One region of the Kitasatospora sp. NPDC003701 genome, then DNA from elsewhere that is predicted to be linked to it. Evidence: riboswitches for the same ligand, from Rfam matches in the RefSeq annotation. Region 1 holds a riboswitch; the other holds the start of a gene.

Evidence for each region. Region 1 has a riboswitch for cobalamin ahead of ACWDRR_RS23935 (cobalamin biosynthesis protein). Riboswitches for the same ligand answer to the same signal wherever they lie in the genome.
Region 2: another riboswitch for cobalamin. It lies ahead of ACWDRR_RS32410 (prenyltransferase/squalene oxidase repeat-containing protein); the one in region 1 lies ahead of ACWDRR_RS23935 (cobalamin biosynthesis protein).

What each region holds. Positions count from the first base shown of each region.
Region 1 covers NZ_JBSFNM010000026.1:51,897-59,208, forward strand. The annotation lists gene ACWDRR_RS23925 (putative cobaltochelatase) at 1-1,853, opposite strand, end outside; gene ACWDRR_RS23930 (cobyric acid synthase) at 1,846-3,363, opposite strand; gene ACWDRR_RS23935 (cobalamin biosynthesis protein) at 3,360-4,331, opposite strand; cobalamin riboswitch at 4,425-4,615, opposite strand; gene ACWDRR_RS23940 (transcriptional regulator) at 4,830-5,543, shown strand; gene ACWDRR_RS23945 (alpha/beta hydrolase family protein) at 5,728-6,843, shown strand; gene ACWDRR_RS23950 (hypothetical protein) at 7,069-7,312, shown strand, end outside.
Region 2 covers NZ_JBSFNM010000048.1:14,093-21,404, forward strand. The annotation lists gene ACWDRR_RS32400 (glycosyltransferase family 4 protein) at 1-1,121, opposite strand, end outside; gene ACWDRR_RS32405 (TetR family transcriptional regulator) at 1,357-1,989, shown strand; cobalamin riboswitch at 2,191-2,311, shown strand; gene ACWDRR_RS32410 (prenyltransferase/squalene oxidase repeat-containing protein) at 2,400-3,668, shown strand; gene ACWDRR_RS32415 (SCO2322 family protein) at 3,872-4,525, shown strand; gene ACWDRR_RS32420 (energy-coupling factor transporter transmembrane protein EcfT) at 4,931-6,061, shown strand; gene ACWDRR_RS32425 (ABC transporter ATP-binding protein) at 6,058-7,312, shown strand, end outside.

The sequences.
Region 1 (7,312 bases):
CGGCGGTGCGGGTCGCGCATCCGCTCGACCCGCAGCACCTCGTGGGCCCGCAGCAGTCCGGCCGCCAGCGGGGTCCGGCCGCCGGTGGGCAGCCGCTCCAGCCGGGCCGCGCCCACCTCGACCGAGGAGGTCGGGGGCAGCGCCAGCTCGGCCGTCGCACCGCGGAAGGTGATCATGCCGATCTTGTCGCGGCGCTGGTAGGCGTCCATCAGCAGCGAGAGCACGGCGCCCTTGACGGCGGTCATCCGCTGCCGGGCCGCCATCGAGCCGGAGGCGTCCACCACGAACAGCACCAGGTTGGACTCACGGCCCTGGCGGACCTGCTCGCGGAAGTCGTCCTTGTGCAGCAGCAGCGCGCGCGAGGCCCGCCCGCGGGCCACCTGGTGCGGCGCGGCGGCCTGCAGGGTGGCACTCAGGTGCAGCCGGGCGAGCCGCCCCTGCGGGCGGCGGGCGCGGATGGTGTGGCCGCCGTCGGTCTCGGCGGGGGAGCGGCGGCCCTGGGCGCCCTTCCCGGTGCCCTCCACCTTGAACAGCCGGGTGCGGTACGGCTCGCCGGCCGCGACCGGCGCGGACTCCGGCGCACCGCCCCGGCCCTGCTGCGGGATCGGCTCCCCGCCGGCCGGCGCCTCCGGCTCGGGCTCGGCGGCCGCGGAGCCGTCGGGCGCGTCCGCGGGCGCGGGGGCGCCGCCGCCGTTGTCGGGGCCGCCGCCGTCCGGGCCCGGGCCGTCGTCCTGCGGTCCGCCGCCGTCGGGGCCGTCGCCGTCGGGGTCCCGCTCGGGCTGCTCGCCCTCGGCCCGCTGCTCCTCGGCCGGCTGCTCCTCGGGCTCGGTCTCCTCGGGCTGGGCGTGCTCCTCCAGCGTCCGGTCCAGCTGCTCCTCGTCCAGGCCCGGCGCGTCGAAGGGGTTGCGCCGGCGGCGGTGCGGCAGGGCCAGCTGGGCGGCCTTGCGGACGTCCTCCTCCAGCACCTCGGTGCGGCCGGCCCAGGCGGCCAGCGCGACGGCGGTGCGGGCCATCACGATGTCCGCGCGCAGCCCGTCCACCTCGAAGGCGGCGCAGACGGCGGTGATCTGGCGCAGCGCCACGTCCGTCAGCACGACCGCGGGCAGCAGTTCGCGCGCCGTGGTGATCCGCTCGGCCAGCGAGCGCTCGTCCTCGGCGAACCGCGCGGCGAAACCGGCCGGGTCGGCGTCGTAGGCCAGCCGGCGGCGGACCACCTCGGCGCGCTCGGCCGGCTCCCGGGTGGCGGCGATCTCCACGGTCAGGCCGAACCGGTCGAGCAGCTGCGGGCGCAGCTCGCCCTCCTCCGGGTTCATCGTGCCGACCAGCAGGAAGCGCGCCGCGTGCCGGACGGAGACGCCCTCGCGCTCCACGTAGGAGCGGCCCATCGCGGCCGCGTCCAGCAGCAGGTCCACCACGTGGTCCTGGAGCAGGTTGACCTCGTCGATGTAGAGCACGCCGCGGTGCGCCCGGGCCAGCAGGCCCGGCTCGTAGGCCTTGACGCCCTCGGCCAGCGCGCGCTCCAGGTCCAGCGAGCCGACGATCCGGTCCTCGGAGACGCCGACCGGCAGCTCGACCAGCCGGGCCGGCCGGTGGAGCTCGCCGGTGCCCTCGTGCGCGCCGTCCGGGCAGTTCGGGTCCGGCGAGACCGGGTCGCAGGCGAAGCGGCAGCCGTCGACGGCGGCGATGGACGGCAGCAGGCCGGCCAGCGCGCGCACCATGGTCGACTTGGCGGTGCCCTTCTCGCCGCGCACCAGCACGCCGCCGACGGCCGGGGAGACCGCGTTGAGCAGCAGCCCGAGCCGCAGGTCGGCCATCCCGACGATCGCGGTGAAGGGGTAGCGGACGTCACTCATGATTCTCCAAGGGGGCCCCGGGCGGCAGGAACGGCAGCGAACCCGCGGCCGGCACCCCGCCCTCGATCAGCTTCCACAGCGCGTCGGTGTCCGCGTGCTCCTCGATCAGGTCGCCCAGCCGGTCCAGCCGGGCCTCGCGCGCCTCGGCGAACGACGTGTCCGGCGCGGGCACGAAGGCCCGGCCCGACAACTGCGCCACCTCGCGGAGCAGTTCGCGCCGGAAGCCGTCGTTCTCCAGCGCACCGTGCCAGGTCGTGCCCCAGACCGCCCCCACCCGGCAGCCGTCCAGGAACGCCTCTCCGCCCTCCACGGTGACGATCCCGTGGTGGATCTCGTACCCCGCGACCGGCTGCCCGTAGGCCTCGCCGACCGGCCGGGCGAGCACCTTCTCGGCGCCGAACCGGACGTGCGTGGGCAGCAGGGCCAGGCCGTCGACGGCGCCGGCCCGGGACTCGACCTCGTCGTGGATGGCGCGGGCCAGCATCTGGTAGCCGCCGCAGACGCCGAGGACCGGCAGCCCGGCCGCGGCGCGTGCCCGCAGGGCCGGCTCCAGGCCGCGCTCGCGCAGCCAGGCCAGGTCGGCCACGGTGGCCCGGGTGCCGGGCAGGATCACCAGGTCGGCGTCGGCCAGCTCCTCGGGCCGGGTGGCCCAGCGGACCAGCACCCCGGGCTCCTGGGCCAGCGCGTCCACGTCGGTGAAGTTGGAGAGCCGGGGGAAGCGCACCACGGCGACCCGCAGCACGTCGGCGCCGAGCGGCCCGCGGCCCTCGGTGCGGTCCACCACGGTGGTCAGGTCCAGCGAGTCCTCGGCGTCCAGCCAGAGCCCGGACAGCATCGGCAGGGTGCCGAGCACCGGACGGCCGGTCAGCTCGCGCAGCATCCGCAGCCCGGGCGCCAGCAGCCGCGCGTCGCCGCGGAACTTGTTGACGAACCAGCCGGCGACATGCCGCTGGTCCTCCTCCGACAGCAGCGCCAGCGTCCCGTACATCGCCGCGAACACGCCGCCGCGGTCGATGTCGCCGACCACCACGACCGGCAGGGCGGCGGCGGTGGCCAGGCCCATGTTGGCGATGTCCCGGTCGCGCAGGTTGATCTCGGCGGGCGAGCCGGCGCCCTCGCAGACCACCACGTCGTAGCGGCGGCGCAGGTCGGCCAGGCACTCCAGGGCCCGCTCCAGCAGGACGGGCTTGCGCTCGCGGTAGTCCAGCGCGCCGACCTCGGCGACCGCGCGGCCGAGCAGCACCACCTGGCTGCGGCCGTCCGCGCCGGGCTTGAGCAGCACCGGGTTCATCGCCGCCTCGGGCTCCACCCGGGCCGCCTGGGCCTGCATCGCCTGGGCGCGGCCGATCTCGGCGCCGTCGGCGGTGACGAAGGAGTTCAGCGACATGTTCTGCGCCTTGAACGGCGCCACGGCGACGCCCTGACGGGCCAGCCAGCGGCAGATGCCCGCGGTGACCACGCTCTTGCCGGCGTCCGAGGTCGTCCCGGCGACCAGCAGTGCGTTGCTCATGCGCTCCCCCTTCGCTTGCCCGCCTTGAGTGCCTGCACGACGGCGTGCCCGGCGACGGTCGTACCCAGTGCGAGCAGTCCCACCCGGCGGGAGAGCCGGCAGGCGCGCTCGATGTCGTCCACCGTCACCGGCCGCAGCTCGCCGCCCAGCACCGGCCGGTGCTCCACCCGGGAGCCGTACCGCAGGGTGCCGCCGAGGCGTACGCCGACGGCGCCGGCGAAGGCCGACTCGGCCTGGCCCGCGTTGGGGCTGGGGTGGGCGGAGCCGTCCCGCCGCCAGACCCGCCAGGCCGTCCGGGGCTCGGGCGCGGCGGCGACGGTCAGCAGCGCGGTCAGCCGCGCGCCCGGCCAGCCCGCCGCGTCGTCCAGCCGGGCCGAGGCCCAGCCGAACCGGGCGTGGCGCGCCGAGCGGTGGCCGACCATCGCGTCCAGGGTGTTGACGGCGCGGAAGGCCAGCAGGCCGGGCGCCCCGGCGAGGGCGCCCCAGACGAGCGCGTTGACCACGGCGTCGGCGGTGTTCTCGGCGACCGACTCGACCACCGCGCGGGCGATCTGCTGCTCATCGAGCCCGCTCGGGTCGCGTCCGCACAGGTGCGGCAGCCGCCCGCGCGCCGCCGCGAGGTCGTGCGCGGCGAGCGAGCGTCCGATCGTGCGGGCCTCACGGGTGAGCGAGGTGCCGCCGAGCACCGTCCAGGTCGCGGCGGCGGCCAGCGCGGCCCGCCCGAGCGGCCGGCGGCCCAGGGTGCGGTCGGCGGCCACCGCGCCGGCCGCGACGGTGCCCACGCAGAGCGCGGTGAAGGCGGTGCCGACGGCGCGGTGGTCGCGCCAGATCCGGCGCTCCAGGCGGCCGGCCGCGCTGCCGAAGACGGCCACCGGGTGGCCGCGGCGCGGGTCGGCGAAGCGGGCGTCGGCGAGGTACCCGGCGGCGGCGCCCAGCGCGTAGGCGGCGGCGCGGGTCAGCGGGCGCACGACGGACAGCGGAGGTCTCGGAAGGTCGGGGCAGCCTGCATCGCGTGCGTGTCCTCACTCAGGGTCCGCGCCCTGGATCGACGTACCGGGGGCGAGAGTCTCCTGGCTTCCGGGGCGGACGCACTCCCGGGCCTTCCAGCGGCTTCGACGGCCCGCCGCGATGGGCCCCCTCCGGCGCCGCGGCGGGCGAGGAGGGACTCCGAGTGTGCTCCCCGGTGACAGTGGCGGGACCGCGCCGGACTCGCACCGGCTTCCTCTGCATGCCTCCGTTTGGCTGAAGGATCCCATCACGCGGCCGAACCGTGCGTCAACCGAGGTCACGGAGGGGTAGGTCACAGCGCCGCCGGGTTTCCCGGCCCCGTGGCTACCTCCGATCGGCACCCCCCGCAGGGGCATGACAGCCTGTGGGATCGTCCAGTCGCCTGGAGGAGCCTCCAGTCCCGCTTCGTGTGTTCGGCGGCTGGGGGGCGGCCGGACCACCCCCTACCGTCTGGTCCCATGCGACGCAGACAGCCACCCGCCCTGCCTCCGGTGCCCTTCTCGCCCGCGGCGGCCCGCGCGCACCGCGCCGGCCTCGGCCTGACCCCCGAGCAGGTGGCCGAGGGCATGGCCGCGCACGGCGTCCGGCTGCTGCCCGCCCACGTGCTCGGCTGGGAGAGCGGTGAGCTGCGCCCCACCGAGGAGGAGTTCATCGCGCTGGCCCGGGCGCTCTGGTGTCCGCCGGCCCAGCTGATGGGCGTCCGCCCGGCCCGGCTGCGGGACCTCCGGGTCGCCCGGGAGCTCAACCAGGAGGGCGCGGCCCGCCGGATCGGCATCGCCCTGCGGCAGTACCAGCTGGCCGAGGCGACCGGTCAGTGGGACGGCGACCAGGAGCAGACGCACGCGCTGGCCCGGGTGCTCGGCCTGACCCTGCGCGAGCTGGTCGCGGTGACGGGCCGGGCGGACGAGCTGGACCGGCGGCTGCGGCAGGGCGTGGACGGCCGCTGGCAGGCGCACGTCCGGGCGATCGGCCGGATCGTGCCGGTGCACGAGGACGACCTCGCCACCGTGCTGACGGTGCTGCAGAACGAGAACCAGGTCTCCTCGCACTGGGGCGCCGGCAGCTGGGGCTCCCCGGCCCCGGCGGCGGACCCGGTGGCGCCGGGGGCCCGGCCGCTCGGCGAGCGGTTCTGGGAGCTGCTGGGCCGGCTGGAGACGGAGCTCCCGGTCTGACGGGCCGGCGTCCGCGGGACCCTCCCCGCTGCCCTCCCCGCGCCGCCCCCCGCGGTGGTCCCCGCCCCCGCCGTGACCCGGACGGCCGTGACCCGGACGGCCGTGTCCGGTGGCCGGGCGCCGCCGCCGCGAGTGGACTGGTGGGCACAGTGCCCAGTCCGCGACCAACAGAGCGGGGAGCGATATGCGTTGGGGAACCGCAGCCGCCGTGGCGGCCGCCGCCGTCGGTACCGGGGCCGCCGTCCTGCTGATCGGCCGGAGGGCGTCCGAGCGGATGGTCCACCCGGCGGCCGCCCGTGAGCGGGCCGCCGGCCCCGTCGTGGTGCTGGGCCTCGCCGCCGGACGGGTCACCTTCACCCGCGGCGCCGAGAGCGCCCGCGCCGGCCGCTGGGCCGTCGAGTGGGCCGGCGGCGGGCACGCGGTGGTCGACGAGGTCCTGCACGCCGACGAGCGGGGCGTCACCCGGCGGCTGGTCCGCGCCGACCGGGGCACCCTGGTCCCCGGCACCTCGGTCCGCTTCACCCCCCGGGTGTACCTCGGCGACCCGACCGGTGCGCTCGGCCTGCCGTTCACCGAGACCGCCGTCGAGGGCGAACTGGGCGCGCTGCCCGCCTGGCGGCTCGACGGCAAGCGCGGCGCCTGGGTGATCCTGGTGCACGGCCCCGGCGCGGACCGGCAGCAGACCCTCCCGGTGATCCCCGTCCTGCACCGGCTCGGCCTGCCCGTCCTCGCCGTCACCTACCGCGGCGACCAGGGCGCGCCGGCCTCCCCGGACGGTCTCGGCCACTTCGGCGAGACGGAGTGGCGGGACGTCGAGGCGGCCCTGCGGCTGGCCCTCGACAGCGGCGCCGGGCGGGTCATCCTCTACGGCTGGTCGCTCGGCGCGACCATCGCCCTGCAGACCGCGGCCCGCTCCGCCTGGGCGTCCTCGATCAGCGGCCTGGTGCTGGACTCGCCGGTGCTCGACTTCCCGGCCACCGCCCGCCGGGGCGCGGCCCGGGCCGGCTACCGGGGCGCCGCCGCCGAGCTGGGCGCGCTCGCCGCGGAGGGCCGCGCGGGCGTGGATCTGGCCGACTTCGCCCGCCTCGCGGACGGCACCGACCTGCGGGTGCCCACGCTCCTGCTGCAGGGGTCCGACGACACGCTGGCGCCCTGGCGGGCCGCCGCCCGGCTCGCCGACCGGCGCTCGGACGTGGTCGGCCTCCAGGCCGTCCCGGACGGGGAGCACGCGGCCCTCTGGAACGCCGACCCCGACCGCTACGAGGAGCACCTCCGGCGCTGGCTCACCCCGCTGCTCTGAGCCGCCGCCGCGCCGGGTCCGGAAGGGGCCGGCGCCCGCGTCCCGACCCTCCTCCCGCGCCCCGTCCACCCCACCGCTCCCGAGCTGGCGTGTTCGCGTCATACAGATCCGGCCAGGCGGTTTGGCCTCTGTTGCCCGATCTTGTCGACCCCCCGCGACCGCCTCCCGGGAGTCGGGGCCGATCGGATGTGACAGAAGGCCGGTACAAGGGGAAGACTGCTCGACGTGACGTCTCGGAATCCGCGCGACCGTGATGCCCAGCTCCCGCCGACGATCGGCTCCGGTGCGACGGTGACCCGTCTCCCCGGAACTGCCCACCGCCCCGCCGGCGCCAGGCCGGGCGGCTCCGGCGTACCCCGCCGACGAGGCCCCGCACCCGCCCCCGGCCGTGGCCGGGTCCCGGTGCCGGAGGGCTTCCCCGCTCCCGCCGAGCTCGCCCCGCTGGCCCGCCGGATGCTGATCGACGCCG
Region 2 (7,312 bases), on a different contig from region 1:
GCGGCCAGCGCACCCGCGTCGCCCGGCGGCACCGCGAGACAGGTCTCGCCGTCCGGCCCGGCCACCTCGGGGATCGCCCCGCCGGTGGTGGCCACCAGCGGGGTGCCGGTGGCCATCGCCTCGGCGGCGGGCAGCGAGAAGCCCTCGTACAGCGACGGCACGCAGGCCACCTCGGCCGAGCGGTACAGGTCGACCAGCTCGTCGTCGGTCAGGCCGTGGCGGAACTCGATGAACTGCTCCAGACCGAAGCGGCGCACGGCCTCGGCGACCGGACCGTGCTCCTTCTGCGGCTTGCCGACCACGACCAGGTGCGCGTCCCGCTCGGTGCGGACCTTGGCCAGCGCCTCGACCAGGTGCACCAGGCCCTTGAGCGGGACGTCGGCGCTGGAGGTGGTGACGATCCGGCCGGGCACCCGGGCCACGCGGTCGGACGGCGACCAGAGCCGGGTGTCGGCACCGATCGGCACCACCGAGATCGCGCCCGGCGCGGTGCCCAGGTGCTCGGCGATCTCGCGCTTCGAGGTGCCGGAGACGGTGATGATGCGGTCCAGCCGGGCGGCCACCCGGCGCTGCATCCGGGTGAAGGCGTACCAGCGGCGCAGCGAGAGGCGGCGGGGCAGGCTCGGGGCGGCGTCCAGTTCCAGCTGCCGGTCCACGGTGATCGGGTGGTGGATCGTGGTGACCAGCGGGAACCCGTGCCGCGCGAGGCCGAGGAGGCCGTACCCGAGGGTCTGGTTGTCGTGCACCACGTCGTAGCGGCCCTTGTGCAGGGCGAGGTACTGACGGGCGCGGAGCGAGAACGTCAGGGGCTCGGGGAAGCCGCCGGTGCGCATGGTGACGAACTCCAGCACGTCCACCGGGCCCCGGTACTCGGCCAGTCCCGGCGTGCGGAACGGGTCGTCGGCGCGGTAGAGGTCCAGGCTGGGCAGCTCGACCAGGCGGACCGAGCCGGGGCCCTCGACCTCGTCCAGCACCGGGTACGGCTGGGAGCCGATCACGTCCACGTGGTGGCCCAGGCGGGCCAGCTCGCGGGAGAGGTGCCGTACGTAGACGCCCTGGCCGCCGCAGAACGGGTCGCCGCGGTACGACAACAGGGCAATCCGCAGCGGCTGCGCGGTCATCGTCGGCTCCCGTCCTTGCTGAAGTCTGTGCTGCCGGTCGCTAAAGTAGATCAGGTTTCAGTGTGGTGTGGAGTTCGCCAGTGACCATGTGAACAATGAGAGACCTCGAAGATACCGGCCCGTAGCGACTCCTCAGGTGCCAGGGCTGGTGATTCACGCCACGCCGGGAACACCTGCCGGAGCAGCAGCCGGACCAGCCGGAGCACCCCGTCACTCTCGCGCCCCGGGAGCACCCTTGCCACCGCCCGCCCCGCCCGTACCCACCGCCGCCGCCGGCCCCGCCGGGCAGCCCGCCGACCCGCCGCTGACCGCCCGCCAGGCCGAACGGCGGCGGCGGATCCTGCGGGCCGCCACCGGGCTGGCCGCCCGCGGCGGGTACGAGGCGGTGCAGATGCGGGAGGTCGCGGAGGGCGCGCAGGTGGCGCTCGGCACCCTGTACCGGTACTTCCCCTCCAAGGTCCATCTGCTGGTCGCGGTCATGCTGGAGCAGTTGCAGGGCCTCCAGGAGCAGGTCCGGCGGCACCCGCCGGCCGAGCGGGACGCGGCGTCGAGGGTCGCCGAGACGCTCACCCGGGCGTTCCACGCGCTCCAGCGCGAGCCGCTGCTGGCCGAGGCGATGGTCCGTGCGCTCTCGTTCGCGGACCGCTCGGTGAGCGCCGAGGTGGACCGGGTGAGCTCGGCCACCGGGCAGCTGATCCTGGACGCGCTCGGCCAGTCCGGGCCGCCGACCGAGAGCCAGCGCGCCGCCGTCCGGGTGATCGAGCACACCTGGCACTCGGCCCTGGTCTCCTGGCTCTCCGGACGCGCCTCGATCGCCGAGGTCCGCGCCGACCTGCACACCGCCGCGCGGCTGCTCACCCTGCCCTGAGCGCCCTGCCGCGGGCGGGCCGGGGCGAAGTGGAACCTGTTCTCGACGGCTCGGGGTCCGGGCGGCTCGGGGTCCGGGCGGCTCGGGGGCGACCGGACCGCCCGGGCGCGGCGACCGCGGCTCGGCGGCTCGGCGGCCGGAGGGCTCGGCGGCCGGAGTCACGGAGGCCGCAGTCGCGGCGGCTAAAGTCGACGGGCAGGACAACTCCATCCCGCTTCTCCTCCGGGGAAAGCCGGTGCGAATCCGGCACTGACCCGCAACCGTGAGCCCGGCGCTGGACGGCCGGGGCAGTCGGAATGCCCGGGAGAGGCGAGCGGCCAGACCGGGCACACCCGTACCCGGCACCGTCGAGGTCTACGGAACGGCCCACCCGGGCCACCACACCGCTCATCGAAAGGCTCATCTCCACCATGCTCACCGCCGCCCGCCTGGGCGCCGCCGCCCTGTCCGCCGCCCTGCTGGCCGGCGCCGCCGCCGCACCGGCCCTCGCCGACAGCCCCTCGACCGGCGCCACCGCGCCCGTCCCCGAGGGCCTCTACGGCAAGGGCGACCCGACGTACGACGGCGTGTGGCGCCAGTCCCTCGCCCTCACCGCGCTGACGGGTGCCAAGGTGACCCCGGCCGACTCCGCCGTCTCCTGGCTGACCGGCCAGCAGTGCGCCGACGGCGGCTGGCCCTCGTACCGCGCGGACACCTCGGCCGCGTGCGACGCCAAGAACGAGGACAGCAACGCGACCGCCGTCGCCGTCCAGGCCCTGGTCGCGCTCGGCGGCCACCAGGACGCCGTCGACAAGGGCGTCCAGTGGCTCAAGGCCAACCAGAACGCGGACGGCAGCTGGGCCTACACCCCCGGCACCCCCGGTGACGCCAACTCCACGGGCCTGGCCGTGAACGCCCTGCTCGCCGCCAAGCTGGACCCGGCGGGCGTCGCCAAGTCGGGCCGCAGCGCCTTCGACGGGCTCGCGCTCTTCCAGCTCGGCTGCGCCGCCCCCGCCGACCAGCGCGGGGCCTTCGCCTACCAGCCCGACCCGACCGGCGCGCTCGCCCCGAACGCCCTGGCCAGCGGCCAGGCCTCGCTCGCCGCGGCGGGCGGGAAGCTGCCGGTCACCAACACCAACCGGACGGATGCCGCGCCCAAGGCGCTGCCCTGCGCGGACGGCGCCACCGAGCCGCTCGTGCCGCGCGCCGACTCCGCCGAGGCGGCCGGTGCCTACCTCACCGCCCAGCTCGCGGCCGGCGGCCAGCACCTGACCCTGAGCCTGCCCGGCGCCACCCCCACCCCCGACTACACCGCCACCGCCTGGGCGGCGCTCGGCCTGATCCAGGGCGGCCACCCGCAGCAGGCCGCCGGCGCGGTGGACTGGCTGGCCAAGGAGGGCGGCACCTGGACGAAGAGCGGCACCGACGCCTCCGCCACCGCCACCCTGCTGCTGGTCGCCCAGGCCGCCCAGCGCGACCCCGCCGCGTTCGGCGGCGACCTGGTCGCGCAGCTGACCGCGCTCGGCCCGGCGCCCAAGGCGACCGCCCCGGCTTCGGCTTCGGCCTCCGCCTCCTCGGCGCCTGCGAAGAAGAAGGACGACGGCCTCGGCCAGTGGTGGCCGATCGGCATCGGTCTGCTGATCGGCGTCGGCGGCGGCCTGGTGCTGAGCCTGCAGCGCAAGCGGGGCCTGAAGCGGTGACCGGCCCCGGCACCCCCCGGGCAGCCGTGCCCGGGCGGCCGGCCGACCCCGGGGGTCGGGCGGAGGACGCCGCCGGTCGTTCCGGTGTGGCCGATCGTTCCGGTGTGGCTGGTGGTTCCGGTGCCGCCGGTCGGCCCCCTGCGGCCGGTCGACTGTGCGTGGCCGGGCGGCTCTGCGCCGACCCGCAGCGGCGCCGGCGGGCAATGGCCGCGGCTGCCCGGTTCGTCGCCGGACTGATCGCCGGGGTGCTGATCCTGCTGGTGCTGGGAGCGGCGCCCGCACAGGCCGCCGGGTACCGGTACTGGTCGTTCTGGAAGTGGTCCGACGGCGCCTGGGCCTACCAGCAGCAGGGGCCCGCCGTGTTCGTGCCGCAGGACGGCAGCGTGGACGGCTGGCGCTTCGCCGTCAGCCCAGACGGCGGCCGGGACGCCGCGCGGCCCGGCGCCGCCGGGGACTTCGCCGCCGTCTGCGGCGGCACCGCCGAGCAGCCGGGGCGCAAGCGCGTCGCGGTGGTCCTGGACTTCGGCACCGCCGCCGACTCGCCCGGCGAGACTCCGCCCGCGCCCCGTACCGCCTGCGCGGTCGTGCCCGGCAACGCCAACTCGGCCGAGGTACTGGCCGCCGTCGCCCCGCCGCTGCGGTACGACACCAACGGCCTGCTCTGCGCCATCGCCGGTTACCCGAAGGCGGGTTGCGGTGACCAGCTCGGCGCGGCGAACCGGCCGGCCACGAGCGGCTCCGGCGACGGCGACGGCGGCGACCGCAGTAGCAGTCCCGACATCGGACTGATCGCGGGGGGCGCCCTGGTCGCCGTCCTGGCTGCGGGCGCCGTCTGGCAGGCCCGCCGTCGCCGCTGAGCCGAGCCGAATATGTAGACCGGTCCACCTATGTAGACCGGTCTGCATATTCCTGGCACGGGCCACGGGGCGGCCGACGGGCGGTGCACGGTTCCGTCCACAGTCCGCCGTCGGCCCCACCGCTGGCCCGGTCCACCGAGGGCCGAGCCCTCTATACCGACCGGTCTACTTATACAGATCGGTCTACTTATACCGACCGGTCTACAGAGAACGCGCCCTCGAAGCAGGAACAGAACGCAGGGCCGGGACCGGAACCAGGACCAGGACCGGGAGTGGGAAGTCGGCCCACCCGACTTCCCACTCCCGACCGCCCGCCTCCAGCCACCCACCCCGCACCTCTCGCCCCACCCCCGCACCTCCCAGCCCACCCCACCCCCACCCGCCCCGACCTGGACCCCCACCCCCGTGACCACACCCCGCGCCCCCGGCCCGCCCCGAACCCCGCGCTCCCGCCGCCCCCCGCTCGGCCCCCGCCAACTGCACCCCGGGGCCTGGTGGCTGTGGGCGCTCGGCCTCGGCGCGGCAGCGACCCGCACCACCAACCCGTTGCTGCTGCTCCTGCTCGCCGCCGTCGCCGGCTACGTGGTGGCCGCCCGCCGGGGCGACGCGCCGTGGTCACGCTCGTACGGCGCGTTCCTCCGCCTCGGCCTGCTGGTGCTCGGCATCCGCCTGGTCTTCGCGGTGCTGCTCGGTTCGCCGATCCCCGGCACCCACGTCCTCTTCACCCTCCCCGAAGTACCGCTGCCCGCCTGGGCGCAGGGCGTACGGATCGGCGGCCGGGTCACCGTCGAGGGCCTGCTCGCCGCGTTCTACGACGGGCTTCGGCTGGCCACCCTGCTGGTCTGCGTCGGCGCCGCGAACGCCCTCGCCAGCCCGTCCCGCCTGCTGCGCGCGCTGCCCGGCGCGCTCTACGAGGCGGGCGTGGCCGTGGTGGTGGCGATGACCTTCGCGCCCAACCTGGTCGCCGACGTGCAGCGGCTGCGCGCCGCCCGCCGTCTGCGCGGGCGCACCGACCGGGGCGTGGCCGCCGTGCTGAGCGTCGGACTGCCGGTCCTGGAGGGCGCGTTGGAGCGTTCGGTGGCGCTCGCCGCCGCGATGGACACCCGCGGCTTCGGCCGCACCGCCGACGTCCCGCCGCGGCTCGCCCGCACCACCGCCGCGCTCACCCTGGCCGGCCTGCTCGGGATCTGCCTCGCCGCGTACGGGCTGCTCACCGCGGGCGGCGCCGGCTGGGCCCTGCCGGTCCTGCTGCTCGGTCTGGCCGCGGCCTTCGCCGGCCTGCTGCTCGGCGGCCGGCGCTCCCCCCGGACGCGCTACCGCCCCGACCCGTGGGCCCTGCCCGAGTGGCTGACCGCAGGATCGGGCGCCGCCGTGGCCGCGTTGACGATCTGGCTCTCCGCCCGCGATCCCGCCGCCTTCGCCCCGACCGTCGTCCCGCCGACCGCCCCCGCCCTGCCGCTGACCGCCGTCCTCGCGGTGCTGATCGGCCTGGTACCGGCGTTCGCCACCCCGCTCCCGCCCCGGAGGGCCTCGTGATCACCTTCGAGCAGGTCTCCGTCCAGTACGCCGACACCGAGGCCCCGGCGCTCAGCGGCGTCGACCTGACCGTCCCCGAGGGGGAACTCTGCCTGCTGGTGGGCCCGTCCGGCTCCGGCAAGTCCACCCTGCTCGGCACCGTCAGCGGCCTCGTCCCGCACTTCACCGGCGGCGTGCTGCACGGCCGGGTCACCGTCGGCGGGCGGGACACCCGGGAGCACCGCCCGCGCGAACTCGCCGACCTGGTCGGCACGGTGGGCCAGGACCCGCTCGCCCACTTCGTCACCGACACGGTCGAGGACGAACTCGCCTACGGCATGGAGTCGCTGGGCCTGGCGCCGGACGTGATGCGGCGCCGGGTCGAGGAGACGCTCGACCTGCTCGGCCTCGCCGACCTGCGGGACCGCGCGCTCGGCTCGCTCTCCGGCGGCCAGCAGCAGCGCGTCGCCATCGGCTCCGTGCTCACCGTCCACCCGCGCGTACTCGTCCTGGACGAGCCCACCTCGGCACTCGACCCGGGCGCCGCCGAAGAGGTGCTGGCCGTCCTGCAACGCCTGGTCCACGACCTGGGCACCACCGTGCTGATGGCGGAGCACCGGCTGGAGCGGGTGGTCCAGTACGCCGACCAGGTCCTGCTGCTGACGCCGGGCGCGCCACCGGTCCTGGGCGAGCCCGCCGAGGTGATGGCGCACTCGCCGGTCCACCCGCCCGTGGTCGGGCTCGGCCGGCTCGCCGGCTGGCAGCCGCTGCCGCTCTCCGTCCGCGACGCCCGCCGCAAGGCCGCGCCGCTGCGCACCCGGCTGGACGGCCTCCGGCCCCCCGCCACCCCCAGCAGCACCGGCGCCCCGATCGCCACCGTCGACCGCCTCGCCGTGAAGCGCGGGCCCGTCCCGGCACTGCGCGGCGTGGACCTCGCCCTCCACCCCGGCGAGATCACCGCGCTGATGGGCCGCAACGGCGCCGGCAAGTCCACCCTGCTCGGCGCCCTGGTGGGCCTGCACGCACCCGCCGCCGGCAGCGTCCGGGTCGGCGGGCGGACCCCGCACCGCACCCGTCCCGCCGAGCTGATCCGCCAGGTCGGCCTCGTCCCGCAGGACCCGCGCGACCTGCTGTACGGGGAGAGCGTCACCGCCGAGTGCGCCGCCGCCGACGGCGACGCGGCCGCCGAACCCGGCACCTGCCGCGCCCTGGTGGAGCGACTCCTGCCCGGCATCGCCGGGGCCACCCACCCCCGCGACCTCTCCGAGGGCC